3 regions of the Bradyrhizobium prioriisuperbiae genome follow, and region 1 is predicted to be linked to each of the others. Evidence: riboswitches for the same ligand, from Rfam matches in the RefSeq annotation. Region 1 holds a riboswitch; each other region holds the start of a gene.
What was found. A riboswitch is a leader RNA that binds a small molecule or an ion and turns the genes downstream of it on or off. The one in region 1 is predicted to bind glycine.
Positions count from the first base shown of each region.

Region 1 (3,275 bases):
AGTGCCGAGGTGCACAAACAGGTCGCCGGCGCGCTTCTGCGTGTCGTTGACGCGGAAGGTGACGCCGTCGCCGGTCAGCACGCCGGTGTCGCCGAGCTGACCGCCGGACTCCGCATAGAACGGCGTCTGGTTCAGCACGATGGCGCCGGTGTCGCCGGCCTTGAGGCGATCGACTTCCTTGCCATCCTTCACGAGCGCGGTGACGGCGCCTTCGGCGCTCTCGGTCTCATAGCCGAGAAATTCGGTGGCGCCGAGCTTCTCGCGCAAACCGAACCACACGGTTTCGGTCGCAGCTTCCCCCGACCCCGACCACGACGCGCGCGCCTTGGCCTTCTGCTTCTCCATCGCATCGGTGAAGGAGGCGATATCGACGGAGATGCCGCGGTTGCGAAGCGCATCCTGCGTCAAATCGAGCGGGAAGCCGTAGGTGTCGTAAAGCGTGAAAGCCGTCTCGCCGTCGAACATGTCGCCCTGCTTCAGCGATACGCTCTTGTCGTCGAGGATCGCGAGGCCGCGATCGAGGGTCTTGCGGAAGCGCGTCTCTTCGAGACGGAGCGTCTCTTCGATCAGCGAACGCGCGCGCTGCAATTCCGGATAGGCCTCGCCCATCTCGCGCACCAGCACCGGCACCAGCCTCCACATCAGCGGCTCGCGTGCGCCGAGCAGCTGGCCATGGCGCATGGCGCGGCGCATGATCCGGCGCAGCACATAGCCGCGGCCTTCGTTCGACGGCAGCACGCCATCGGCAATCAGGAACGAGGCCGCGCGCAGGTGATCGGCAATCACCCGCAGTGACGCCTTCATCGGTCCCTGCGGATCGGCGCCGGTGAGATCGGCAATCGTGCGGATCAGCGCAACAAACAGGTCGATGTCGTAATTGTCGTGCTTGCCCTGCAGCACGGCCGCGACGCGCTCGAGGCCCATGCCGGTGTCGATGGACGGCCTCGGCAGCGGGACGCGATTGCCTGGCGTGATCTGCTCGAACTGCATGAACACCAGGTTCCAGATCTCGATGAAGCGATCGCCATCCTCATCCGGTGAACCGGGAGGGCCGCCGGGGATGTGGTCGCCGTGATCGTAGAAGATTTCCGAACACGGGCCGCACGGACCGGTGTCGCCCATCTGCCAGAAATTGTCCGAGGTCGGGATGCGGATGATCTTCGATTCCGGCAGGCCGGCAATCCTCTTCCAGAGCCCAAACGCCTCGTCGTCCTCGGAATAGACGGTGACCAGCAGGCGATCCTTCGCCAGCCCGTAATCCTTGGTGATCAGATTCCAGGCGAGCTCGATGGCGCGATCCTTGAAGTAATCGCCGAACGAGAAGTTGCCGAGCATCTCGAAGAAGGTGTGATGGCGCGCGGTATAGCCGACATTGTCGAGGTCGTTATGCTTGCCGCCGGCGCGTACGCATTTCTGCGAGGTGGTGGCGCGCTGGTAGGGGCGCTTTTCAAGCCCCGTGAACACATTCTTGAACTGCACCATGCCCGCATTGGTGAACATCAAGGTGGGGTCGTTGCGCGGAACCAAAGGCGAGGACGGCACGATCTCGTGGCCGTTTTTCGCAAAATAGTTGAGGAACGCAGATCTGATCTCGTTAACGCCGCTCATGTCCGTCCAATCGCATCATCCGGGCTTCTTCAGCATCCGGATACCTGAAATCCACGCCAAAAGCGCGATGTTTGCGGATTTGAGAACCAGTTTTGGCGCAAACTGAAGGTCCGCCCTCGCCCAAACCGCCCTCGTGGAATACCACGGCGATTATGACGCGCGCAGTTTCCCTTGTCCCGACCTGCTTTTACTGGGAGGGCGCCGGACTGTCCAGAAAGTGTGCAACGGACCAACGGGTTAATCAAATCGGACAAGAACCGTTGATAGGCCGATTGGCTGCGTTGACAGCTCCCCCGGCGCGGTGTTTTGTGGCCCTTAGTTTGAGTACATCACGTCGGGAGAGATCGGCCTTGTGCCGGCGCCGAAGGAGCAACCGCCCCGGAAACTCTCAGGCAAACGAACCGCGTGATGGGACGACATCTGGAAAGAGGCGCAGCCGGCCCCGCGTGAGCGGCCCGGAGAGACGCCCGCCGACGGGATAATACTCTCAGGCACAGCGACAGATGGGGCTTCGACGGGTTTTTGAGGAATGGTCCTCGATCGCCGTCCGGAGTCCGCTAATGTCTTCGTCGTCCGTTGAACACCCCCTGAAACGAACTCCGCTTTATGCGCTGCACCTTGCCCGCGGCGGCAAGATGGTGCCGTTCGCCGGCTATGACATGCCGGTTCAGTACGCGCCCGGCGTGCTCAAGGAACACCTGCACACCCGCGCTGCCGCAGGCCTGTTTGACGTCTCCCACATGGGCCAGCTTCGGCTGCGGCCGAAATCCGGCAAACTTGAAGATGCGGCCCGCGCGCTGGAGCGCCTGGTGCCGCAGGACATTGTCGGCATCGCCCTCCATCGCCAGCGTTACGCCCAGTTCACCAACGAGCGGGGTGGCGTCCTCGACGACCTGATGGTGGCGAACTTTGGCGACCATCTGTTCCTGGTGGTCAACGCCGCCTGCAAGGACGACGACGAGGCGCATCTGCGTGCACATCTCTCCGACACGTGTGAGATCGAATCGCTGCCGGACCGCGCGCTAATCGCGCTGCAGGGACCGAAGGCGGCCGACGTGCTGGCGCCGCTGTCGCCTGCCACAGCCGCTTTGCGCTTTATGAACGCCGGCCCGCAACAGGTGATGGGAATCGCGTGTTACGTCTCCCGCTCCGGCTACACCGGCGAGGACGGCTTCGAGATCTCGGTGCCGGCCGACAAGGCCGAGGCCCTGGCCACCGCCCTGCTCGATCACAACGACGTTTTGCCGATCGGCCTTGGCGCCCGCGACAGCCTGCGGCTGGAAGCCGGTCTTTGTCTCTATGGACACGAACTCGATGTGGCGACCACGCCGGTGGAGGCCGCGCTGGAATGGTCGATCCAGAAAGCGCGTCGCACCGGTGGGGCACGCGCCGGCGGATTTCCCGGCGCCGATGTTATTCTGAAACAGCTCGCCCACGGCGCGCCGCGCCGTCGCGTCGGCTTGCTCGCTGACGGACGCGCGCCGGTGCGCGAAGGTGCCCAGCTGTTCGTGGAACAGGACGACCCGGCCGCGGCCGGCTACGTCTCGTCCGGCGGTTTCGGCCCCAGCAAGATCGCACCGGTGGCCATGGGCTACCTGCCCGCGGCGTTTGCCACTGAAGGCACCACCGTGTTCGCCGACGTCCGCGGGCAGCGGCTGCCAATGCGG
Region 1 covers NZ_CP135921.1:5,542,052-5,545,326, reverse strand. Annotated here, with positions in the region: gene alaS (alanine--tRNA ligase) at 1-1,608, opposite strand, end outside; glycine riboswitch at 1,933-2,022, shown strand; gene gcvT (glycine cleavage system aminomethyltransferase GcvT) at 2,169-3,275, shown strand, end outside.

Region 2 (3,275 bases), 1.1 Mb from region 1:
TTTGACGGCGGCGCCGATGACTATGCGCGCGATCCGGACGTGCAGAAATGGCTGCTCGAGGGTGGATCATCCACAGACCCTGATGTCCGCAAGAAGAACTATTCGAAGGCGATCCAGCGCATCACGGAGCAGGCGTACTGGGCGCCGCTGCACAGCTACGTGACGACCTATGGCATTTCCAAGCAGCTCGATTTTACGCCGTATCCGGATGAATTGCCGCGCTTCTTTCTGGCGAAGTGGAAATAGGCGAGTGTCCCGAATCCGAAGTTCGCATCACTTAACCGCACCTTCGGAGCGAACTTCGGATTCGATAAGGACACTCGCAAATATATGATTCGAGTGTGGTCTTTGGTTCAGAAGTTCGCTCGAGGAGCGCGCGGCGATGGTGGAGCGAACTTCTGAACCACCACACGAGGCAAGGGCGGGGCGGAGACCAACGCTGCGGTGCTCGGTAATCACACCATGTTGCAGGCGGACTCCACCGGCTGGCGGCCGCTGATCGATGCCGGCGAGCTGCGGTTGATGATGTGGACCGCGCGGCGCTCTCCGACTTCCCGGACGTGCCGTCGCTCAAGGAGCTCGGCAGGCGGCGCCTTGATTGCGCTGTTGACACTGGGCATTCCGCCCAACGTGGTGCTGGCGTTCGTGCTCGGGCCGTTGCTGGAGAACAATCTGCGCAAGGCGCTGATCCTGTCGCAGGGCGATCTGCTGACCTTTGTGGAGCGACCGATTTCGGCGGCGTGCCTGGTGCTGGCGCTGATCCTTCTGGTCGGCCCGCTGCTGCCGGCGTTGCGTCGGAAGCGCGAGATGGTCGCTCTGGATGAGGGCGGCTGAGCTGCCGGCTGCGCGGGATCGTTCGCATATCATCTGGGCAGAGCTGGTTGAAATTTAACCTTGCTGGCGTTGTGAGCGCGCCATATCGTCCGACCGTCCAACGCGACGATGCGGGAGAGATCGGAGCGAAAACAACATGTTTTCGTGTTCGGCGCCGACGGAGCAACCGCCCCGGAAACTCTCAGGCACAAGGACCGTGTCGTCAGGACGATCTGGAGAGAGACGCCATATGTGCAATATGGCGTCCACCGAAGGGGATATCCGTTAGTGAGCCATGCATCGCGCAATGGCTCGGGCGGATCAAGCTCTCAGGTACCGTGACAGATGGGGCGCCTTTACCGGTCGATGCCGGAGATGAGGCGACTCTAATGCGCGGGAGCTTCTTCAAGGCCATGCCTATCCCAGCAAGTCTCGTCGCCGGACATCGCGGCGCAACGATTAGCCATGCGCCGCGCCAGCGCGACAGCGGGCAAGCCGTCTCCATTGCGAGATCATCAACATCCGCTCAACGTCAATCCAGGGAAAATGATGTCCGTCACTCAGCAAGGCGAAGATTCACCAATATCGGTCAGGCAGGCGCTGCGCTGGCTGCTGGTCGTGGTCATATTGCTATGGCCGACCTGGTCGCAGGCCAAGACGATCCGAGCGGTTATGCATTCAGACTTGCGGGCGCTCGATCCGATCCTTTCATCGGCCTATATCACGCGCGACCACGGCTACATGGTCTACGACACGCTGGTGGCGATGGACTCCAGCTTCACGATCAAGCCGCAGATGGCCGACTGGAAAGTATCCGACGACAAGCTGACCTACACCTTCACGCTGCGCGACGGATTGAAATGGCATGACGGCACGCCGGTCACCTCGGAGGACTGCGTTGCGTCGTTGAAGCGCTGGGCTGCGGTCGACGGCATGGGCCAGAAGCTGATGGAGTTCACCGCCAGCCTGGAAGCCACCGACGCCAGGACGATCACGCTCAAACTCAAGGAGCCCTACGGCCTGGTGCTGGAGGCGATCGGCAAACCGTCCACGCTGGTCCCCTTCATGATGCCGAAGCGGCTGGCCGATACGCCGCCGAGCAAGGCGATCCCGGAGCAGATCGGCTCAGGTCCATTCAAGTTCATTCAGGCGGAGTTTCAGCCGGGTGTCAGGGCCGTCTATGAAAAGAACAGGGATTATGTGCCGCGCACCGAGCCGCCGAGCTGGGCGTCGGGCGGCAAGGTGGTGAAAGTCGATCGCGTCGAATGGGTCACGATGCCCGACGTGCAGACGGCGGCCAACGCGCTTCAGGTCGGGGATATCGATTTCCTGGAGCGGCCGTCGTTTGATCTGCTGCCGGTGCTGCAGGCCAACAAGGACCTGACATCGCGCCCGCTGAATGGCCTCGGCTTTCAGACCATCGGACGGATGAACTTCCTTCATCCGCCGTTCGACAACGTGAAAATTCGCCGCGCCGCCTTGATGGCGATGAACCAGAAAGACGTGCTCGACGCGCTGATCGGAAACCCGCAACTTTACAAGATCTGTGGCGCCGTGTTCGGCTGCGACACACCGCTGGCAACCGACATCGGATCGGACTCCCTGGTCAAGGGCAACACCATGGCGGAGGCCAGGAAGCTGCTCGTGGAATCAGGCTATGACGGGACACCGGTCGTGATTTTGGCGCCGACCGATGTGGTCACGCTCAAGCCTCAACCCATCGTCGCGGCGCAGGCGCTGCGTCAGGCCGGATTCCAGGTGACTGTCCAGACGGCGGACTGGCAGACGGTGAACACGATCTTCGCAAGCCAGAAGCCGCCGAAGGATGGTGGCTGGAACATGTTCTTCACCAATTGGGGCATCGCCGACATCATGAATCCCATTGTCAGCGCTCCCCTGAACAGCAGGGGCCGCAAGGGCGCCTGGGTAGGTTGGCCGGACGACCCGCAGATGGAGGAATTGCGCGATGCCTTCGCGCGGGCCGGTTCGTCGGACGACCAGAAGATCATCGCAAGCAAGATCCAGGCGCGGACCTTCGAGCAGGTGACCTATATTCCGTTGGGACAATATTTCGCTCCAAGCGTCTGGCACAAGGAGCTGACCGGCGTGCTCGATGGTCCGGCCACACCTGTGTTCTGGAATATGGACAAGCCGGAGTGATCGGACGAGATCTCTCGTTCCAACTACGGATCATTGCCTCTCATAGGCATCTGACGCCTGCACGAACACGTCATTCGCTGACCTAGCGATCTGGACGTAAATCAATCTATGATGGGGACTGCCGTCCGCGCCCGTCGATAGTTCGGAGTGTCTAAAACCATGTATGATGTCATTGTTGTCGGTGGCGGCTCTGCCGGTGCCGCAATCGCCGCGCGGCTGTCCGAAGCGAGAGACCGCCGCGTGCTGTTGCTGGAAGCGGGCCTCGACTGGCGCGCCGCTGAGGCGCCCTGGGAGATCAGCAC
Region 2 covers NZ_CP135921.1:6,615,902-6,619,176, forward strand. Annotated here, with positions in the region: gene RS897_RS31240 (ABC transporter substrate-binding protein) at 1-246, shown strand, start outside; partial or broken gene RS897_RS31245 (tripartite tricarboxylate transporter substrate-binding protein) at 418-584, shown strand; partial or broken gene RS897_RS31250 (tripartite tricarboxylate transporter permease) at 622-834, shown strand; glycine riboswitch at 936-1,041, shown strand; glycine riboswitch at 1,045-1,160, shown strand; gene RS897_RS31255 (ABC transporter substrate-binding protein) at 1,363-2,973, shown strand; gene RS897_RS31260 (GMC family oxidoreductase) at 3,133-3,275, shown strand, end outside.
Region 2: linked by a shared signal. The riboswitch ahead of RS897_RS31255 (ABC transporter substrate-binding protein) and the one ahead of gcvT (glycine cleavage system aminomethyltransferase GcvT) in region 1 are both predicted to bind glycine.

Region 3 (3,275 bases), 3.0 Mb from region 1:
GGTCCCCCCACGATGTGTGTCATGCGTATCTCGTCATTTTTGGTTGGAAAACTGGCCAGAGAGGCCATGATTTCGGGGCAAATAGTGTGCTAACGGCGGCGTTCTATCAAGGGGTGATAAAGCCTGTTTGAAGCCTGCGGAGGACGCTCCCACGTCGTCATGCTCAAGACTGAGGGATGGCGAAGTGGGTGGGACGTTGGATCCGCGCCAGCCCTCGATGACATGGGCGATGATCTGAGCCGTTGCGGCCGAGAGGGTCCAGCCCAGATGTCCGTGGCCGGTATTGTAGAACACGCCGGGTGTCCGTCCGGGGCGCACCACCGGCATCATGCTCGGCATCATGGGGCGGAGCCCTGCCCAGGGTATGACTTTCGAGGTGTCGATATCGGGAAAGTTATGGCGCACCCAGTCCACCAGCGGTCGAACGCGGTCGTCACGAATGTCACGATTGAAGCCGTTGAATTCGGCGGTGCCGGCCACCCGGAAGCGATCGGTGCCCAGCCGGCTGGTGACGATTTTCGCGGCCTCGTCGAGCAGGCTGACCCGGGGGGCGGCGTGTCGGCTCTGCGATGCATCGAGCTGCACCGTGATCGAGTAGCCCTTTACCGGATAGACATTCACCCGATCGCCGAGCATGGCTGCGAAATCGCGGCTTGCAACACCGGCGCAGATGACGAGGCCGTCTGCTTGCAGCTCGCCCCGGGACGGTGCCGACCCCTCGTCTGCCATGTCGTTCCAGCCGATGCTGAAACCGGAGCCGGCACGGGCGATGGTGTCGATATCGGCTTCGTGAATGAACGTCGCGCCGCGGCGGATGCAGGCTTCGGCAAGGCCACGGGTGAATTTATGAATATCGCCGGTCGCGTCCGACGGTGTGAAGAAGCCGCCGTAATAGGTTTTCTGCAGTGTCGGCTCGATGCTGCGGATTTCGTCCGGTGTCACCGGGCGGCGATCGAGTCCACCTTGTTGCAGCAGCGTATTGACGCGCAGGCCGGCGTCGAAGCCTGTCTTGTCGTGATAGATGTGGAGAATGCCGCGGCGCTCGAGATCGAACGCGATGTTCTCGCGTTCGGCGATGGCGAACAGATGTCGGCGCGCTTCGATCGCGAGTTGCGTGGTTGCGATGGTGTTCTTGCGGTAGTTGCCGATGTTCCCGATGAATTCGCTCATCCAGGAATATTTGTGCCAGCTCGGCTTCGGATTCATCAGAAGCGGGGCATCGCTTGTGAGCATCCAGCGCAGGCCCTTGAGGATGGTCGAAGTGCTGTTCCAGACCTCGGCATTGCTGGCGGACAACTGGCCGCCATTGGCGAACGATGTTTCCATCGCTGCGTAACGATGCCTGTCGAGGACAGTGACCGTATAGCCGCGTTCAAGCAGGGCGTAAGCAGTCGTTACGCCGGTGATCCCGGCGCCGACGATGGCGATGTGAGGCATGTGTCTCGAAGCTCCCGTGCGTTAGAGTCGCCCCCACACCGGCAAAAACCGGTCGAGGCGCCCCATCTGTCACGGTACCTGAGAGCTTGATCCGCACGAGCGAAGGGCTCGTTGACGGATTATCCCCTTCGGTGGACGACCCATTGTGAACAGGCCGTCTCTCTCCAGATTGTCCTGACGTTACGGTCCTTGTGCCTGAGAGTTTCCGGGGCGGTTGCTCCGTCGGCGTCGAAACAAAAACATTGTGCTTTAAAAACACTCGGCTCTCGTTTCGATCTCTCCCGCATCGTCATTTGGACATGCAATCCATAGGATAAGCCTCAAAACTGGGCAAGGCTAAATTTCCATCCCACATTGCCGTTCGTTTGTGCAGTGCGGTGATCGCAAGAAAAAGCGCCGGCATGATCTGAAAAGAAAACGGGACGAGATCGCTCTCGCCCCGTGTCGTTCATCGGGCTGTTGCGGCCGCTTAGTCGGCCTTGTCGACATTCCAGAACACCGGCGTTGCCGCGCCGTCGAGCACGCCGGTCAATTCCTTCCGCCAGACACTCGGAACCCTGTATTCCCCGAGCGGGATGTAGGTGACCTGTTCGTAGTTTCGCTGCTGAATGTCCGTTGCGATTTTCTTGCGTTCATCGGGAGATTCGGCACGCACGAAGGCATCGCGCAGAGCTTCCATCTTGGGATCGTCCGGCCAGCCGAACCAGCCGCCGCTTTTGCCTTTGCCGTTCAGAGTGACATGCACGACGGGATTGAGAATGTCGGCACCAACCCAGTTGGTGAAGAACATGTTCCAGCCGCCTTCCTTCGGCGGCTTCTGGCTGGCGCGCAGTGTCACCACCGTCTGCCAGTCCATCGCGAGCACGTTGACCTGAAAGCCTGCCGCGCGCAGCAACTGCGCGGAGACGATCGGCTGTGCCTTCAGCGTGACCACGTCGCCCGGCGCCATGATCACCACCGGCGTGCCGTCGTAGCCGGATTCGGCGAGCAGCTTTTTCGCTTCCGCCATGCCGTCGCCCTTGACCAGGGATTCCGATCCGACATCGGTCGCATACGGCGTGTCGCAGCCAAAGATGGCTCCGCAGACCTTGTAGTATTTCGGGTTGCCGACCAGCGCGTCGAGCACGTTTTTCTGGTTGAGCGCGAGGAGGGCGGCGCGACGCACCTTGACATTGTCGAATGGAGGATAGAGGAAATTCATCCGTCCCAGCGTCTGATAACCGAGAATATTGAGAACGCGCGATTCCAGCTCCTTGTTGGCTTCCAGCACCGGCAGCAGGTCGAACAGCGGCGTTTCGATGAAGTCGATGTCTCCGGACTGGATTGCATTCATCGCGGTCTGCGGGTCGGGCATCGTGATCCATTCGACGCGGTCGACCTTCACCACCTTGCCGCCCGAGGTCCAGCTCGGCGGCTCGGAGCGCGGCACGTAATCCTTGTTCTTCACATAGACCGCCCTGACTCCAGGCTGGAAATCCGCCTGTTCGAACTTGAACGGCCCGGAGCCGATCTGTTCCGGGATAGCTTTGTCCGGCGGGGTCTCGGCGATGCGTTTCGGCATCATGAAGGGCACCACCGACGACGGCTTGCCGATCGATTCCAGCACCAGGCCGTAGGGCTCCTTCAGTTTCAGCGTGATGGTTTTCGCGTCGGTGGCCTCGAGGCTCGCGGTGAACTCCATCAGCTTCTGGCCCATGCCGTCACGGGCACCCCAGCGCCTCAACGAGGCTACGCAATCTTCCGCCGTCACGGGCTTGCCGTCATGCCATTTCAGGCCGTCGCGCAGTGTGAAGGTGTAGGTCAGCCGGTCCTCGGATACCTTCCAGTCCGCCATCTGC
Region 3 covers NZ_CP135921.1:8,548,841-8,552,115, reverse strand. Annotated here, with positions in the region: gene RS897_RS39655 (D-amino acid dehydrogenase) at 34-1,437, opposite strand; glycine riboswitch at 1,500-1,609, opposite strand; glycine riboswitch at 1,611-1,731, opposite strand; gene RS897_RS39650 (ABC transporter substrate-binding protein) at 1,907-3,275, opposite strand, start outside.
Region 3: linked by a shared signal. The riboswitch ahead of RS897_RS39655 (D-amino acid dehydrogenase) and the one ahead of gcvT (glycine cleavage system aminomethyltransferase GcvT) in region 1 are both predicted to bind glycine.